One region of the Xanthomonas rydalmerensis genome, then DNA from elsewhere that is predicted to be linked to it. Evidence: predicted binding sites of a transcription regulator. Region 1 holds the regulator's gene; each other region holds the start of a gene.
What was found. Region 1 encodes HrcA, which represses chaperone genes, less so after heat shock. Its sites were predicted from a motif close to TTNGCACTCNNNNNNNNNGAGTGCNAA; they were not measured.
Positions count from the first base shown of each region.

Region 2: the regulator HrcA is predicted to act here: its motif matches at 1,839-1,865, upstream of rpoH (RNA polymerase sigma factor RpoH).
Region 3: the regulator HrcA is predicted to act here: its motif matches at 3,063-3,089, upstream of QN245_RS19515 (co-chaperone GroES).

Region 1 is NZ_CP126170.1:2,113,069-2,117,868, reverse strand. It holds gene dnaK (molecular chaperone DnaK) at 1-76, opposite strand, end outside; gene grpE (nucleotide exchange factor GrpE) at 221-742, opposite strand; gene hrcA (heat-inducible transcriptional repressor HrcA) at 909-1,967, opposite strand; gene recN (DNA repair protein RecN) at 2,079-3,740, shown strand; gene fur (ferric iron uptake transcriptional regulator) at 4,306-4,728, opposite strand.
Region 2 is NZ_CP126170.1:736,540-741,339, reverse strand. It holds gene QN245_RS03195 (NAD(P)/FAD-dependent oxidoreductase) at 1-142, shown strand, start outside; gene QN245_RS03190 (trimeric intracellular cation channel family protein) at 201-818, shown strand; gene rpoH (RNA polymerase sigma factor RpoH) at 950-1,828, opposite strand; gene ung (uracil-DNA glycosylase) at 2,047-2,778, opposite strand; gene QN245_RS03175 (response regulator) at 2,807-3,649, opposite strand; gene ftsX (permease-like cell division protein FtsX) at 3,657-4,601, opposite strand; gene ftsE (cell division ATP-binding protein FtsE) at 4,598-4,800, opposite strand, start outside.
Region 3 is NZ_CP126170.1:4,592,228-4,597,027, reverse strand. It holds gene QN245_RS19530 (protein-disulfide reductase DsbD family protein) at 1-609, opposite strand, end outside; gene cutA (divalent-cation tolerance protein CutA) at 614-946, opposite strand; gene QN245_RS19520 (endonuclease) at 1,077-2,858, opposite strand; gene QN245_RS19515 (co-chaperone GroES) at 3,139-3,426, shown strand; gene groL (chaperonin GroEL) at 3,564-4,800, shown strand, end outside.

The sequences.
Region 1 (4,800 bases):
CGCGGGCCTTGCCGCCGTCCATGATCGCCACGCACGAGTTGGTCGTGCCCAGGTCGATGCCGATGATCTTGCCCATTGCAATGACTCCTGAAAGGTCGTGTAGCCGGCCAGTGCCGGGATCTGGTTCGGATATAGGGATGGCCGCCAGTCATTCAAGCCATCGCCGCAAATTAGCGTTCCACTGCCGCCGCACCGGGTTCAGGCGCGGGCGGCCGCGAACTCAGTCGTGCTTGGCCACCACCACCAGGGCGGGCCGCAGCAGGCGGTCGTTGAGCAGGTAGCCCTTCTGGAACACCTGGATCACGTGGCCCGGGGCGACGCCCTCGGCCTCGGCCTGGCTGATCGCCTGGTGATGCTCCGGGTTGAACGGCTCGCCGGTCGGGTCGAGCAGGGTCAGGCCGTTGTCGGCGGCGACCTTGAGCAGCTGCTTGTAGGTCAGCTCCAGGCCGTCGCGCAGCGGGCTGGGCTCGCTGCCGGCGGCGGTCAGGCCCGCATCCAGACTGTCGAACACCGGCAACAGGTCGCCGAGCAGGCGCTCGTTGGCGAACTTGCGCGCCTGCTCCACGTCGCGGGCGATGCGCTTGCGCTGGTTCTCCAGGTCGGCCCGCTCGCGCAGGACGTCGGCCTTGACCAGGGCCAGCTCACTGCGCAGCGTCTCCACTTCCGCCTGCAGCGGATCGGTCGAGGGCTGCTGCGCCTCGGTCAGGTGTTCGGAATCGAATTCGGGGTGTTCTTGCGTCATGTCCGGGTCCCTGGCGGGGTGCGTCCCGCCTTACCGGACCACCTATGTGGGCGGTGCCGGCGGATTCAAGTGAGGCCGGGAGTGGGGATTCGGGATTGGGGATTCGCCCGAGCGCGGCTGGATGGCCTGCTGACGGATGAGCGGCGGCGCTTTTGCCAGCGCTGGCTCAGCGGTCGCCGGGCGGGGACGGGTCCAGGCGGGCGCCGAGGACGTCGGCGGCGGTCTGGACCAGGGGGATGACCCGGTCGTAGTCCATGCGCTTGGGGCCGATCACGCCGAGCACGCCCAGCACCTGGCCGCCGGCCATGTACGGGGCGGTCACCAGCGACACGCTCTCCAGCGGCACCATGCCGGTCTCCTCGCCGATGAAGATGCGCACGCCGGGTGCGCGGATGGTGCGTTCGAGCAGCTGCAGGATCTCGCGCTTGCTGGCGAAGACCTCGAACAGTTCGCGCAGCCGCTCCAGGTCCGACAGGTCCTGCACGCCCATCAGCTTGGTCTGCCCAGCCAGCACCATGTCGTCGCCGGCCGGCGCCAGCGCCTGCTCGGCCAGCTCGACGCTGTGCGCCAGCAACTGCTCCATCTCGTCGCGCGCATGGCGCAGGTCGCGCAGCAGGCTGGCGCGGATGTCGGCCAGCGCGCGCCCGGCGAAATGGTGGTTCAGATAATTGGCCACCTGCTCCAGCTCGGCCGGCTCGTAGGCCTTGCGCGGCTCGATGACCCGGTTCTGCACCTCGTTGTCGGCGAACACCAGGATCGCCAGCACCCGCCGCGCGTCCAGCGGCACAAAGTCGATGTGCCGGAAGGCGAACTGCTCGCGCTTGGGCGCACTCACCACGCCGACGAAGTGGGTCATCGCCGACAGCAGTTCCGAGGCACTGCCCAGCAGCGCCTGGGTGCCGGCGGCATTGGCCATCTCCGCGCGCAGCCGCGCCACCTCGCCTTCGGCCGGCGGGCGCATCTGCACCAGGCTGTCGACGAACACCCGGTAGCCGGTGGCGGTGGGCACGCGCCCGGCCGAGGTGTGCGGCGAGCTGAGCAGGCCGGCGTCCTCCAGGTCGGCGAGGATGTTGCGGATCGTCGCCGGACTCACGTCCAGGCCGGCGTGCCGGGCCAGGGTCTGCGAGCCGACCGGCTCGCCGTCGCGGATATAGCGCGAGATCAGCGTCCGCAGCAGCTGCCGGGCACGCGGATCGAGGCTGGAATGGACCGGGGAAGCGCGCATGGAATCAACCCGTGAGACTGGCCCTTAGATAATGGCTGCACGCCGGCTTGGCAAGTCATTGGCCCACCTACCCGCGCATGCTAGCGTTGCGCGGCCCCGGAAGCAGACCCCATGCTCAGACATCTCTCGATCAAGGATTTCGCCGTCGTACGCGGCACCGAACTGGAATTCGGCCCAGGCATGACCGTGGTGTCCGGCGAAACCGGCGCCGGCAAGTCGCTGATGGTGGACGCGCTCGGCTTCCTGTCCGGGCTGCGCGCCGACAGCGGCGTGGTCCGCCACGGCGCCGACCGCGCCGAGTTGTCGGCCGAGTTCGTCGCCCCCGCCCCCGCTCGCGCCTGGCTGCGCGAGAACGAACTCGACGACGAGGAGCACTGCCAACTGCGCCGGGTGATCCGCGCCGATGGCGGCTCCCGCGCCTGGATCAACGGGCGTCCAGTGACCCTGTCGCAACTGGCGGAGCTGGCTGGCCACCTGGTCGAGATCCATGGCCAGCACGAACACCAGGCCCTGCTCTCGCGCGGCAGCCAGCTCGGCCTGCTCGACGCCTACGCCCGCAACGACGCCGAGCGCGCCGCGGTGCGCGCCGCCGCCGCCCGCTGGCAGGGCCTGCTCAGCGAGCGCGAGACCTTGCTGGCGCAGGGCGATGTCAGCGACCGCATCGGTTTCCTGCAGCACCAGCTGGCCGAACTGCAGCGCGAGGACCTGGACCCGGCGGCGATCGCCGCCCTGGATGCCAACCACCGTCGCCAGGCCCACGCCGCCGCGCTGATCGGCGCCTGCGAGGGGGCGGCGCAGCGGCTCAACGGCGACGAGGCGCCGGCCGTGCTGGACCTGTTGCAGCAGACCCGCCACGAACTCGGCAAGGTCGGCGAGTACGACCCGCGCCTGGCCGAAGTGCAGGCGCTGATCGACAGCGCCGGCATCCAGTTGGAGGAGGCGCTGGCGCTGATCGACCGGGTCCGCGACGACCTGGACGCCGACCCGGCGCAGTTCGATGAAATGGAACGCAAGCTCGGCCGCCTGCACGACCTGGCGCGCAAGCACCGGATCGGCGTGGACGCGCTGGCCGACCACCGCGACGCCCTGCTCGCCGAAGTGGAGAGCCTGCGTGGCGCCGGCGAGCGGCTGGACGTGCTCGATGCCGAGATCGCCCAGGCCACCCAGGCCTGGCGCGACGCCGCGGCCGCCCTGACCGCCACCCGCGACCGCAGCGCACAGGCGCTGTCGCACGACACCACCGCCCTGATCGGTGAACTGGGCATGGGCGGCGGCCGCTTCCTGATCCAGCTCGAACCGCACGACACCGAACGGCCGGACCCGGCCGGCGCCGAGCGGGTCGAGTTCCTGGTCGCCGCCAATGCCGGGCAGCCGCCGCGCGCCCTGCGCAAGGTCGCCTCCGGCGGCGAACTGTCGCGCATCTCGCTGGCGATCGAGGTCGCCGCGCTGGGCCTGGACGCCGTCCCGACCATGGTTTTCGACGAAGTGGACTCGGGCATCGGCGGCGCCGTCGCCGACATCGTCGGCAAGAAGCTGCGCGCGCTCGGCGAGCAGCGCCAGGTGCTGTGCGTGACCCACCTGCCGCAGGTCGCCGCGCAAGGCCACGCCCACTACCGGGTCAGCAAGGCACCGGTCGAAGGCATGACCCAGAGCTCGGTGGAACTGCTGGCGCCGCGCCAGCGCGAAGAAGAACTGGCACGGATGCTGGGCGGTGTCGAGGTCAGCAAGGAAGCTCGCGCGGCCGCCAAGCGGCTGCTGCTCAGCGCGGGCTGACTGGCCGGTCGCCGGGTCCAGGGTGCGCCGACCCTTGCGCGTACCGCCCTGCTCGATACAGGCGGCCGACGCCCGATCACAGGTTGGCTAAGCTCTGGCGTTAGGCACCTGTGCGAATTCGCAAGGGCCGGCGCCCTGGCCCGCACCAGCCGCGACGGAAGTTAAGCACAGGAAGCTGAAGCCCCTCTCCCGCCGGGAGAGGGGTTGGTGAGGGTTAGGGGCGGAGCGACCCGCCGACGTGATCCACGCGGCTACACCCGGACCCTCATCCGCCCCTTCGGGGCACCTTCTCCCGGTGGGAGAAGGGAACAGCCGCTAGCCCCTCTCCCGCCGGGAGAGCGTTGGGGTGAAGGTCCGGCGCGGAGCGACCCGCCGACGTGATCCACGCGGCTACACCCGGACCCTCATCCGTCCCTTCGGGGCAGTGTCTCCCGGTGGGAGAAGGGAACAGGCGCTAGCCCCTCTCCCACCGGGAGAGGGGTTGGGGTGAGGGTACGTCGGCGAAGCCTCGCGCATCGCCAGCACAGGAAAGGACAACACCGGCCGACTTCACCGGCGCCAACACTTACCCCTTCCTGCCGCTCGGCCGCTTGCTGCGCACGTACAGCACCAGAGAATGCTCTTCCAGCTCGTAGCCGTGATCGGCGGCGATCTTGCGCTGCAATTCCTCGATTTCCGCGCTTTCGAACTCGATGATCTTGCCGGTATCCACGTCCACCATGTGGTCGTGGTGGCCACCGCGGTCCAGTTCGTACACCGCCTGGCCGCCCTCGAAGTTGTGCTTGAGCACCAAGCCGGCCGCCTCGAACTGGGTCAGCACCCGGTACACCGTGGCCAGGCCGATCTCGTCGCCGTGGTCCAGCAACTGCCGATAGATCTCCTCGGCGGTCATGTGGTGCCGCGCCGATTTCTGCTCCAGCAGCTCGAGGATGCGCATCCGCGGATGCGTGACCTTCAGGCCGACTTTGCGCAGATCGTGGGATTCCATGGCGTCTCCGTTCATAGCTGGTTTATCGCCAGCTGCCTGGGAATGGGTCGCGGCGGTCCCTGGGAGTGTATC
Region 2 (4,800 bases), 1.4 Mb from region 1:
CGGCTTCCGCAACCGCGTGGTGGTGCTGCTCAACTGGGCCTGGGCCTACTGGAGCTACCAGCGCGCCGCGCGGATCATCCTCGGCGATCCGCCGGCAGCGGAGGAAGCGCAGGCGCAGGCCGCGCCGCCCGCGGACAGGTGACACTGCACGGTCGGGCTGCGATCCTAGCCGGCCTTTTTGCTGCGGCGCAGTGCCCGTCTTGGCGACCTTCCTGTTCCTGCTCGACCTGCTGGGCACCTTCGTGTTCGCGATCAGCGGCGCCACCGTCGGCGTGCGCCATCGCCTGGACCTGTTCGGCGTGCTGGTGCTGTCGTGCGCGGCCGCGGTCTCCGGCGGCATCGCCCGCGACGTGCTGATCGGCGCCACCCCGCCGGCAGCGCTGGCCGACGTGCGCTACCTCGGCGTCGCCTGCCTGGCCGGGTTGCTGGCCTTCTACCGTCACCACACGGTCGAGCGCCTGCGCAATCCGGTGCAGATCTTCGACGCGATGGGCCTGGCGCTGTTCGCGGTGTACGGCACCAGCAAGGCACTGGCATTCGGCCTGGGCCCGCTCAGCGCGCCGCTGCTGGGCATGCTCAGCGGCATCGGCGGCGGCATCGTCCGCGACCTGCTGGTGGCGCGCACGCCGGTGGTGCTGCAGGCCGAACTGTACGCGGTGGCGGCCCTGCTCGGCGGCGGCGTGGTCGCCGCCGCGCAGGTGCTGCACCTCCCGCAGCCCTGGGGCCTGGCGGTGGGCGCGGTGCTGTGCTTCGGCCTGCGCTTCATGGCGATCCGCTACGGCTGGCACCTGCCGGTGGCGCGTCCGCCGGAGTCCTAGCCCAGCGTCACGCGCGCGCGGTTGCGCTTGCGCAATCGGCAGTCGCCGCTCCACGGTGCCGCCCAGAGACAAAAGAAAAGGCCCGGCAGTGCCGGGCCTTTCGTGCGTTGCTACTGACCGCCGCAGGCGACTCAGGCGACGAACAGCGCCTTCATCTTCTTCAGCGCATTCGCCTCGATCTGACGGATGCGCTCGGCCGACACGCCGTACTCGTCGGCCAGCTCCTGCAGGGTGATCTTGCTGTCGGCATCCAGCCAGCGGCGCTTGATGATGTCGCGCGAACGCGCATCCAGTTCCGCCAGGCCTTCGCGCAGCAACTGCAGCTGGTTGTCCTCGCTGTCGGCGCGTTCGTAGGCCTGCGAGGGATCTTCCTCGTTGGCCATCAGATACGCGGCCGGCGACGGCGGCGCGTGGTCGTCGTCCTCGTCGGACGGCGCATCGAAGCCGATATCGCGACCGGACAGGCGCGACTCCATCTCCATCACCTCGCGCTCGGACACGTTGAGGTCCTTGGCCACCGCGGTGACCTCGGCCGCGTTCATCCAGCCCAGGCGGGTCTTGGACTTGCGCAGGTTGAAGAACAGCTTGCGTTGCGCCTTGGTCGTGGCGACCTTGACGATGCGCCAGTTCTTCAGGATGTACTCGTGCATCTCGGCACGGATCCAGTGCACCGCGAAGCTGACCAGGCGCACGCCCATCTCCGGGTCGAAACGCTTGACCGCCTTCATCAGGCCGATGTTGCCTTCCTGGATCAGGTCGCCCAGCGGCAGGCCGTAGCCGTTGTAGCCGCGGGCCACGTGCACCACGAAGCGCAGGTGGGAATGGACCAGTTCGCGGGCCGCGTCCAGGTCTTCCTGGTCGCGATAGCGCACCGCCAGTGCGTGTTCCTCGTCGGACGTCAGCACCGGGATCTGGTGCACGGCGCCGATATAGGCATCCAGCGAACCGAGCGGACTGGGGATCGGGAGGTTGTTGGCAACCAATGCGTTGGAAGTAAGAGTCTGGCTCATAGGGCTCATCTTAGCAGTCTACTAATTGGACTGCTGGGTACAGTAAAAAGTTCCTGTGTTCTGTTTATGCAACATATGAATCAGGAATGACACTGCATCACAAGCCGTTGAAACAATCGGGACGCATCGTCATCCCGTTCTCTGACCGCCAAAGTAGCAGCCGGTTCGCGAAAATGGCGTCCACGCCAGGCGACAGCGGCGTGCCGTCCAACCGGGGTTCAGGCGCCGCGCAGCGCCGCCTCCAGCTCCGCGCGCGGCGGCAGGCTCCAGTCGATCGGGGTCGCGCCGCGCCGCCGCAGGTACTCGTTGGCAGCGGAGAAATGCTTGCAGCCGAGGAAGCCGCGGTGCGCCGACAGCGGCGAGGGGTGCGGGGCCTTGAGCACACGGTGGCGGCGGGTGTCGATGACCTTGCCCTTGGCCTGGGCGTAGCTGCCCCAGAGCAGGAACACCAGGCCCTCGCGCTCGCGGTTGAGGGTTTCCACGACGTGGTCGGTGAAGCCCTCCCAGCCCTTGCCCTGGTGCGCGCCGGCACGGCCTTCCTCCACCGTCAGCACCGCGTTGAGCAGCAGTACGCCGCGCTGCGCCCACGGCAGCAGACAGCCGTGGTCGGGCCGGCGGATGCCGAGGTCGTCCTCGATCTCCTTGTAGATGTTCAGCAGCGACGGCGGCACCGGCACCCCCGGCAGCACCGAGAAGCACAGCCCGTGCGCCTGGCCGTAGCCGTGGTACGGGTCCTGGCCGAGGATCACCACTTCCACCCGCTCGAACGGGGTCGCATCGAAGGCGGCGAAGATCTGCCGCCCCGGCGGGAACACCCGCGCGCCGGCGGCCTTGCGCTGGCGCAGGAACGCGGCCAGTTCGCGCATCTCCGGGCGCAGCAGCCAGTCGCCGACCTGCGCCTTCCAGGACGGTTCCAGCTGGATCCGGCTTTCGTCTTCGTTGTTGCTCATCGCTTCCAGGCTCGGGACATCACATCGGTCAGAAGGTCACGGCGATCTCGTCGAGCCGCGCCAGGCGCAACTGGAACAGCACCTTGGTGACCAGCAGGCGCTCTTCGATCGGTTTCTGCACCAGGTCGTTGGCGCCGGCGCGCAGCAGCTCGGACTGGGTGTGCGGATTGCTGTCGCCGGTCATCACCAGCACCGGCATGCGCCGCTTGCCGTAGGCGAAGTCGACGCGGATGCGCTGGACCACGTCGCGGCCGTTGAGCTCGCCCTTGAGGGTGACGTCGGTCAGCACCAGGTCGATGCGGCGGGTGGTGCGGCCCAGCGACTCGGCGGTGAGCAGGGCGAACGCGTCCTCGGCGCTGAGCACGTGCACCACGTGCAGGTGCTGGCGTTCGAGCATGCGCTTGGTCGCCTCGGCCACCACCCGGCTGTCCTCGACGTAGAGGACGGTGGCGCCGGCCACCGGCTGCGGCTGCACGTAGCCGCGGATGAAGGTGGCCAGCGCCTCGTGGCCGAGCGCCTTGTCGAAGTAGTCGGTGACGTACTCGGTGAAGCGGCGTTCGACCAGGTGCTGCTGGGCGTCGCCGGAGACCACGATCACCGGCACGTAGGCCTGCCCGGCGGCTTCGCGCACGCTGCGCGCCAGGGTCAGGCCGTCGCCGTCGGGCAGCCCCAGCGAGGTGGTGACCAGATCGACCGGGCCGGCCTCCAGCGCGGCGCGCGCCTCGGCGATGCTGGCGCAGCCGACCACGGTCACGTCGGGCAGTTCGCGGTGCAGCACGTCGGCGATCAGCTTGCGCACCAGCTTGGAGCCATCGACCACCATCACCCGGGGGGCGGCGCTGATCAGATGCTTGAGCTCGTGCCCGGCCATGTGCGCCTCAGGTGTCGGTGGGCCGCGTCTGGCGCAGGAAGTGGCCGGTCACCAGCCAGGCGCCGAGCCAGCCCAGCAGCAGGGTGCCGAGCAGGACGAAGCCGGCATGCAGCGCGTCCAGCCCATGCAGCACGAAATGGCTGCCGTAGCTGTCGGCCAGCGCCGCCAGCGGCTGGCCCAGCGCCATCCCCGAGGCGGCGAGCAGGCCCAGCGCCAGCACCCCGGCGCCGAACCCGTACCAGGCGCCCAGGTACAGGAACGGGCGGCGGATGAAGCCGTCGCTGGCGCCGAGCAGCTGCAGCACGCCGATCTCCTCGCGCCGCGACTGGATGTCCAGGCGCACGGTGTTGCCGACCACCAGCACCGCACCGGCGCCGAGCAGCAGCGACAGCACCTGCACCAGGCGTTCGCCGAAATGCAGCCAGCCGTCCAGGCGCTTGCGCCACAGGGCGTCGTGCTGGACCAGGTCGGCCTGCGGTAGCGCGGTCAGCGCGGTCGCCAGCGGCGTGTCGTCGGCCGCGGCCGGGGTGACGATCAGCAGCGTCGGCAGCGGATTGTCCTGCAGCGCGTCCAGCGCCTCGCCGAGGCCAGCGCTGTCGCGCAGCTCGGCCATGCCCTCGGCGGGCGTGCGCAGCGTTACCGCCGCCACGTCGGCGCGGCCGCGCAAGGTCTGCGCCAGCGTCTGCGCCGCGGCGGCGTCGACGTCGGTCTTCAGGAACACGTTGATGTCGCGCGACTGCTGCACGCTGCCGGCGAACTGCTTGAGGTTGTCCAGGGCGATCGACAGGCCCAGCGGCAGGGTCAGCGCCAGCGCCATCACCGCCATGGTCAGCAGCGTCGCCCACGGCTTGCGCATGGCGCGGCCAAGGCTGTAGACGATGCTGTGCAGGTGGTGGTCCCACCACACACCCAGCCGCGAGGGCGCCGCGGCGCCGGCGTTGCGTGCGCTCATTCGGCCAGGTCCTGCGGGGAGATGTCGTCGATCAGGCGGCCGTGGTCCAGGATCAGCACGCGCTTGCGCATCTGCTTGAGCAGCGCCAGGTCGTGGCTGACCACCAGCACGCTGGTGCCGCGCGCCGGCAGTTCGGCGAACAGTTGCATGATTTCCGCGGCCAGGGTCGGGTCGAGGTTGCCGGTGGGCTCGTCGGCGA
Region 3 (4,800 bases), 2.5 Mb from region 1:
GGCTTCGAAGTGGAAGGCCTGGTCCGAGGGCAGCGGCAGGCCCTGCACCGCGCCGGCGCCGGCGCCGAACAGCGGCTTGGCGCCAGTGCTTGCGCCCAGGCCATTGCCCGGCAGCCCGCCCATCGCGGCCGGCGGCGCCGGCGTGGGATCGGCAGCGGCGGTGGCGGCGGCGGCGGCCGGCAGGGTCACCTCGAGCAGGCGTTTCTGCGGCGGGTAGCACACGCCGGCATCGGCGCAGCCCTGGTAGCGCACCTCCAGCTGCACGCGGTCGGTGCCGGGGTCGGCGATGCCGCTCTGCACCGCGTTCAACGCGTCGCGGTAGGTCTCCACCTCGCCGAAGTACGGGTCGGTCTTCTTGTGGCCGGCCGGCAGCTGCAGGGTCGGGTTGGGCTTGAAGCCGCCGATCACCTTGACCGCGATGCGGTGCCGGTACAGGTAGTAGCCCTTGGCGATGTCCCAGTGCAGCGCGATGCGGCCGCGCTCGGGCGCCTGCGCGCTCAGCGCGAAGGCCTGGTCCACCGGCAGCAAGTCCTTTTCGCTGATCGCCAGGGCGGGGAAGGCGGCCACGGCCAGCAGGCATAGGGCGGCGAGGCGGTGCAGCAGGGTCATCGGCTTACGGTTCCTCACGGGTTTCGGCATGCACCCATTGCAGGTAGGCCGGCAGGCCGCCGGCGACCTCGAGTTCGACCAGTTCGGGGACCTCGTAGGGGTGCAACGCGCACAGCCGCTGCCGCAACGCGGGCAGCCGGTCGGCGGCGGTCTTGATCAGCAGCAGCACTTCCTCGCCTTGCTCCACCTCGCCTTGCCAGCGGTAGGTGGACTGCACGCCGGGCAGGCGGCTGACGCAGGCGGCCAGGCGTTCGTCGACCAGCGCCTGGGCGATCCGCGCGGCGCTGGCCGGATCGGGGCAGGTGCTGAGCAGCAAGCGGAGGGCGGGCGCGGACATGCGGCCGACAGTATAGGGATGCCGGCCCCCCTTTGGCGGCGCGCGTGGGAAAGGGGGCGCTGCTCTGAATCCCCAATCCCGAATCCCAAATCCCCGCCCGCTGCAGCCGCAGCGGGCGAGGCAACACGGCTCAGTTGAGCAATTGGCAGCTGGCCGGCTTGGCCGAGGTGAACAGCGACGAGGTCGCCCACTCCGGGTGGTCGATGAACGGATTGCGGTTGCCCTGGAAGCTGTAGATCACCTCGTTACGGGCGCGCTCGGCATCGTCCGGCGGATCCTGCTGGCTCCACGCGATCAGGGTCGACAGCAGGCCCATGTAGGCCGGCGAGGACGAGGTCTTGACGATCTTGCTGCGGTCGTCGGTCAGCTCCAAGTCCGGCTCGGACTGCCCGGTCTTGGCATCGGTCCCGCCTTCATAGCGGATCGCCATGTACATCACCGCACGTGCCATGTCGCCCTTGCGGTGGTCCCACACCTCGAAGGTGCCGCCGTTGCCGTCCGGGGTGCGCACCCAGTTGGAATTGCCCGGGTAGCGGCCGCTGCCGCCGCCGAAGCCGGCGTTGGCCTCGGTGGCGCGCTCGCCGCAGTTGCTGTCGCACTTGGCATAGGGCTTGTTGCCGCGGTCGGCGTTCCAGGTGGCGTCGGTCAGGTACAGCATGTGGGTGTCGGTGTACGGCGCGTAGGGCAGGCCCTTGTCGCCGGTGGAGGTGCCGAAGCCCAGCGAGTTCGGCCAGCTGTGCTCGCGGTTGTACTTCAGGCCGCTGCCGCTGCCGGCGCGGTCGGTGCCCTTGACGTAGCTGCGGTTGCGGTAGGCGTCGAGCACGCGCTGGCTGTTGTTCGGATCCTCGTCGGCGATCTCCAGGATGGCCCAGGTGTCGGTGCCGGAGCTGCTGCTGTACGGATAGGCGGTGTGGCCCTTGATCGTCTCGTGCAGCGAGCAGCGCAGCTGGCTGGGGCTGGAGGTGTTGACCCGCGAATAGTAGGTGCCGGCACCGCTGCCACCGCCGCCGCCGGACCCGTTGGCGACGTTGAACGCGACGCTGCGGTCCTGCGCCGGATGCGCGCCGTCGGCATCGCTCACGCGTGCGGCGACGATGCTCAGGGTGCAGCTCTCGCCGGCCTTCAGCGCGGTGTTGGTGGACAGCGCGAACTGGGTGCCGCTGCCGGGGTAGGTCAGCGCCACGCTGCCGGACTGCTGGCAGCTCAGGCCGAACGCGCCGCTGGCCAGGCTCACCGCTTCGCTGAAGGTCACCGCCAGGTCGCCGGCGGCGGGGAAGTCGGTGGCGCCCTGGGTCGGGGTGGTGGCGGTCACCGTCGGCGCGGCGTTGCTGCCGCCGCCGCCGGCGAAGGTCTGGCCGTTGTTGCAGGCGCCGAAGGTGCCGGTGGCGCTGTCGGTCCAGCTGAAGTCGGCTGCGGCGCTGCCGTTGCCGCGCAGCTGCAGCGAGGTGCCGGCCGGGGTGCTGTTGCTCTCGCTGACCGGCAGGTTCTGGCTGGTCATGCCCGCGGCCGGGCCGCCGCCGCCGGTGATGCTGCCTTCGTAGCTGAGGAACTGCACCACCTTGCCGTTGCCGTCGACCAGCGCCAGGCCGTCGTTGGGCCCGTTCTGGATGCCGTTGCTGGCATAGCCGACGGTGGCGATGCGCACCTGCCCGCCGCAGTTGACCAGGTTGCCGGCCGGCACCGCGCTGTTGGCGTAGACGGTGGCCGAGCCGGGGTTGCTGCCGTTGTACAGGTAGACGCGGTAGCCGCTCAGGCTCTCCCCGGCGGTGGCGACGATCTCCACGCCCTCGCCGGTGTCGCCGGCGGCGGTGGCATCGTCGTAATGCAATTCATTGATGAATACGGCGGCCTGGGCCGGCCCGGCAAGGGCGAGCAGGCAGGCCAGCGGCAGCGCAACGGCGGATGGCTTCATCGACAACTCCTTTTGGTGACGGATCCCCCCCTGGGTCCGCGGCCAGCCTAGCCTGCCTCTGTGACAATGTGACGGGCTTCGGTCACTGCTTGGCACCGAATGCACGTTGCCGGCAAAAATTTTTTGCCTCCAGCCCTTGAAAGGGCCTGCCACGGCACTACATCAGGCGCATCCCGGCGTTACCGGGTTTTTTCGCGAGCGTTGCTAGCAGTCGTCATGGGCGAGTGCTAATATCGCCGGCCTTTCCTAGACCAATCAATCACTTAAGAGGTCTCACTCAATGAGCATCAAGCCGCTTCACGACCGCGTCGTAGTCAAGCCGATCGAAGCCGACGAAATCTCCGCCGGCGGCATCGTGATCCCGGATTCGGCCAAGGAAAAGTCCACCAAGGGCGAAGTCGTGGCCGTCGGCGCCGGCAAGCCGCTGGACAACGGCAGCGTGCGCGCCCCGGCGCTCAAGGTCGGCGACAAGGTCATCTACGGCCAGTACGCCGGTTCCAGCTACAAGGCCGAAGGCGTCGAGTACAAGGTGCTGCGCGAAGACGACGTTCTGGCGATCGTGGGCTAAAGCCCCCGATCGCGGGATTCGGGAGTCGAGATTCGGGATTGGCAAGGCGCTCGGCGCCGCGCGACCCAGGATCTCAGACACGAATCCCCGCTCTAGCGAATCCCTAATCCCCAATCACGAATCCCGGAGCAATACACATGGCTGCCAAAGATATCCGTTTCGGTGAAGACGCTCGTTCGCGCATGGTGCGCGGCGTCAACATCCTCGCCAATGCCGTCAAGGCCACCCTGGGCCCGAAGGGCCGCAACGTCGTGCTCGAGAAGAGCTTCGGCGCCCCGACCATCACCAAGGACGGCGTCTCCGTCGCCAAGGAAATCGAACTGGCCGACAAGTTCGAGAACATGGGCGCGCAGATGGTGAAGGAAGTCGCGTCCAAGACCTCCGACAACGCCGGCGACGGCACCACCACCGCCACCGTGCTGGCGCAGGCGCTGATCCGTGAAGGTTCCAAGGCGGTCGCCGCCGGCATGAACCCGATGGACCTCAAGCGCGGCATCGACAAGGCCGTCGTGGCCGCCGTGGCCGAGCTGAAGAAGATCAGCAAGCCCACCGCCGACGACAAGGCCATCGCCCAGGTCGGCACCATCTCGGCCAACTCCGACGAGTCGATCGGCAACATCATCGCCGACGCGATGAAGAAGGTCGGCAAGGAAGGCGTGATCACGGTCGAGGAAGGCTCGGGCCTGGACAACGAGCTGGACGTGGTCGAGGGCATGCAGTTCGACCGCGGCTACCTGTCGCCGTACTTCATCAACAACCAGCAGAGCCAGCAGGCCGACCTGGACGACCCGTTCATCCTGCTGCACGACAAGAAGATCTCCAACGTGCGTGACCTGCTGCCGGTGCTGGAAGGCGTGGCCAAGGCCGGCAAGCCGCTGCTGATCGTCGCCGAGGAAGTGGAAGGCGAGGCGCTGGCGACCCTGGTGGTCAACACCATCCGCGGCATCGTCAAGGTCGTGGCGGTCAAGGCCCCGGGCTTCGGCGACCGTCGCAAGGCGATGCTGGAAGACATGGCCGTGCTGACCGGCGGCACCGTGATCTCCGAGGAAGTGGGCCTGGCGCTGGAGAAGGCGACCATCAAGGACCTGGGCCGCGCCAAGAAGGTGCAGGTCTCCAAGGAGAACACCACCATCATCGACGGCGCCGGCGACACCACGGCGATCGAGTCGCGCATCAAGCAGATCAAGGCGCAGATCGAGGAGACCTCCTCGGACTACGACCGCGAGAAGCTGCAGGAGCGCGTGGCCAAGCTGGCCGGCGGCGTGGCGGTGATCAAGGTCGGTGCCTCGACCGAGATCGAGATGAAGGAAAAGAAGGCGCGCGTCGAAGACGCCCTGCACGCGACCCGTGCGGCGGTGGAAGAAGGCGTGGTCC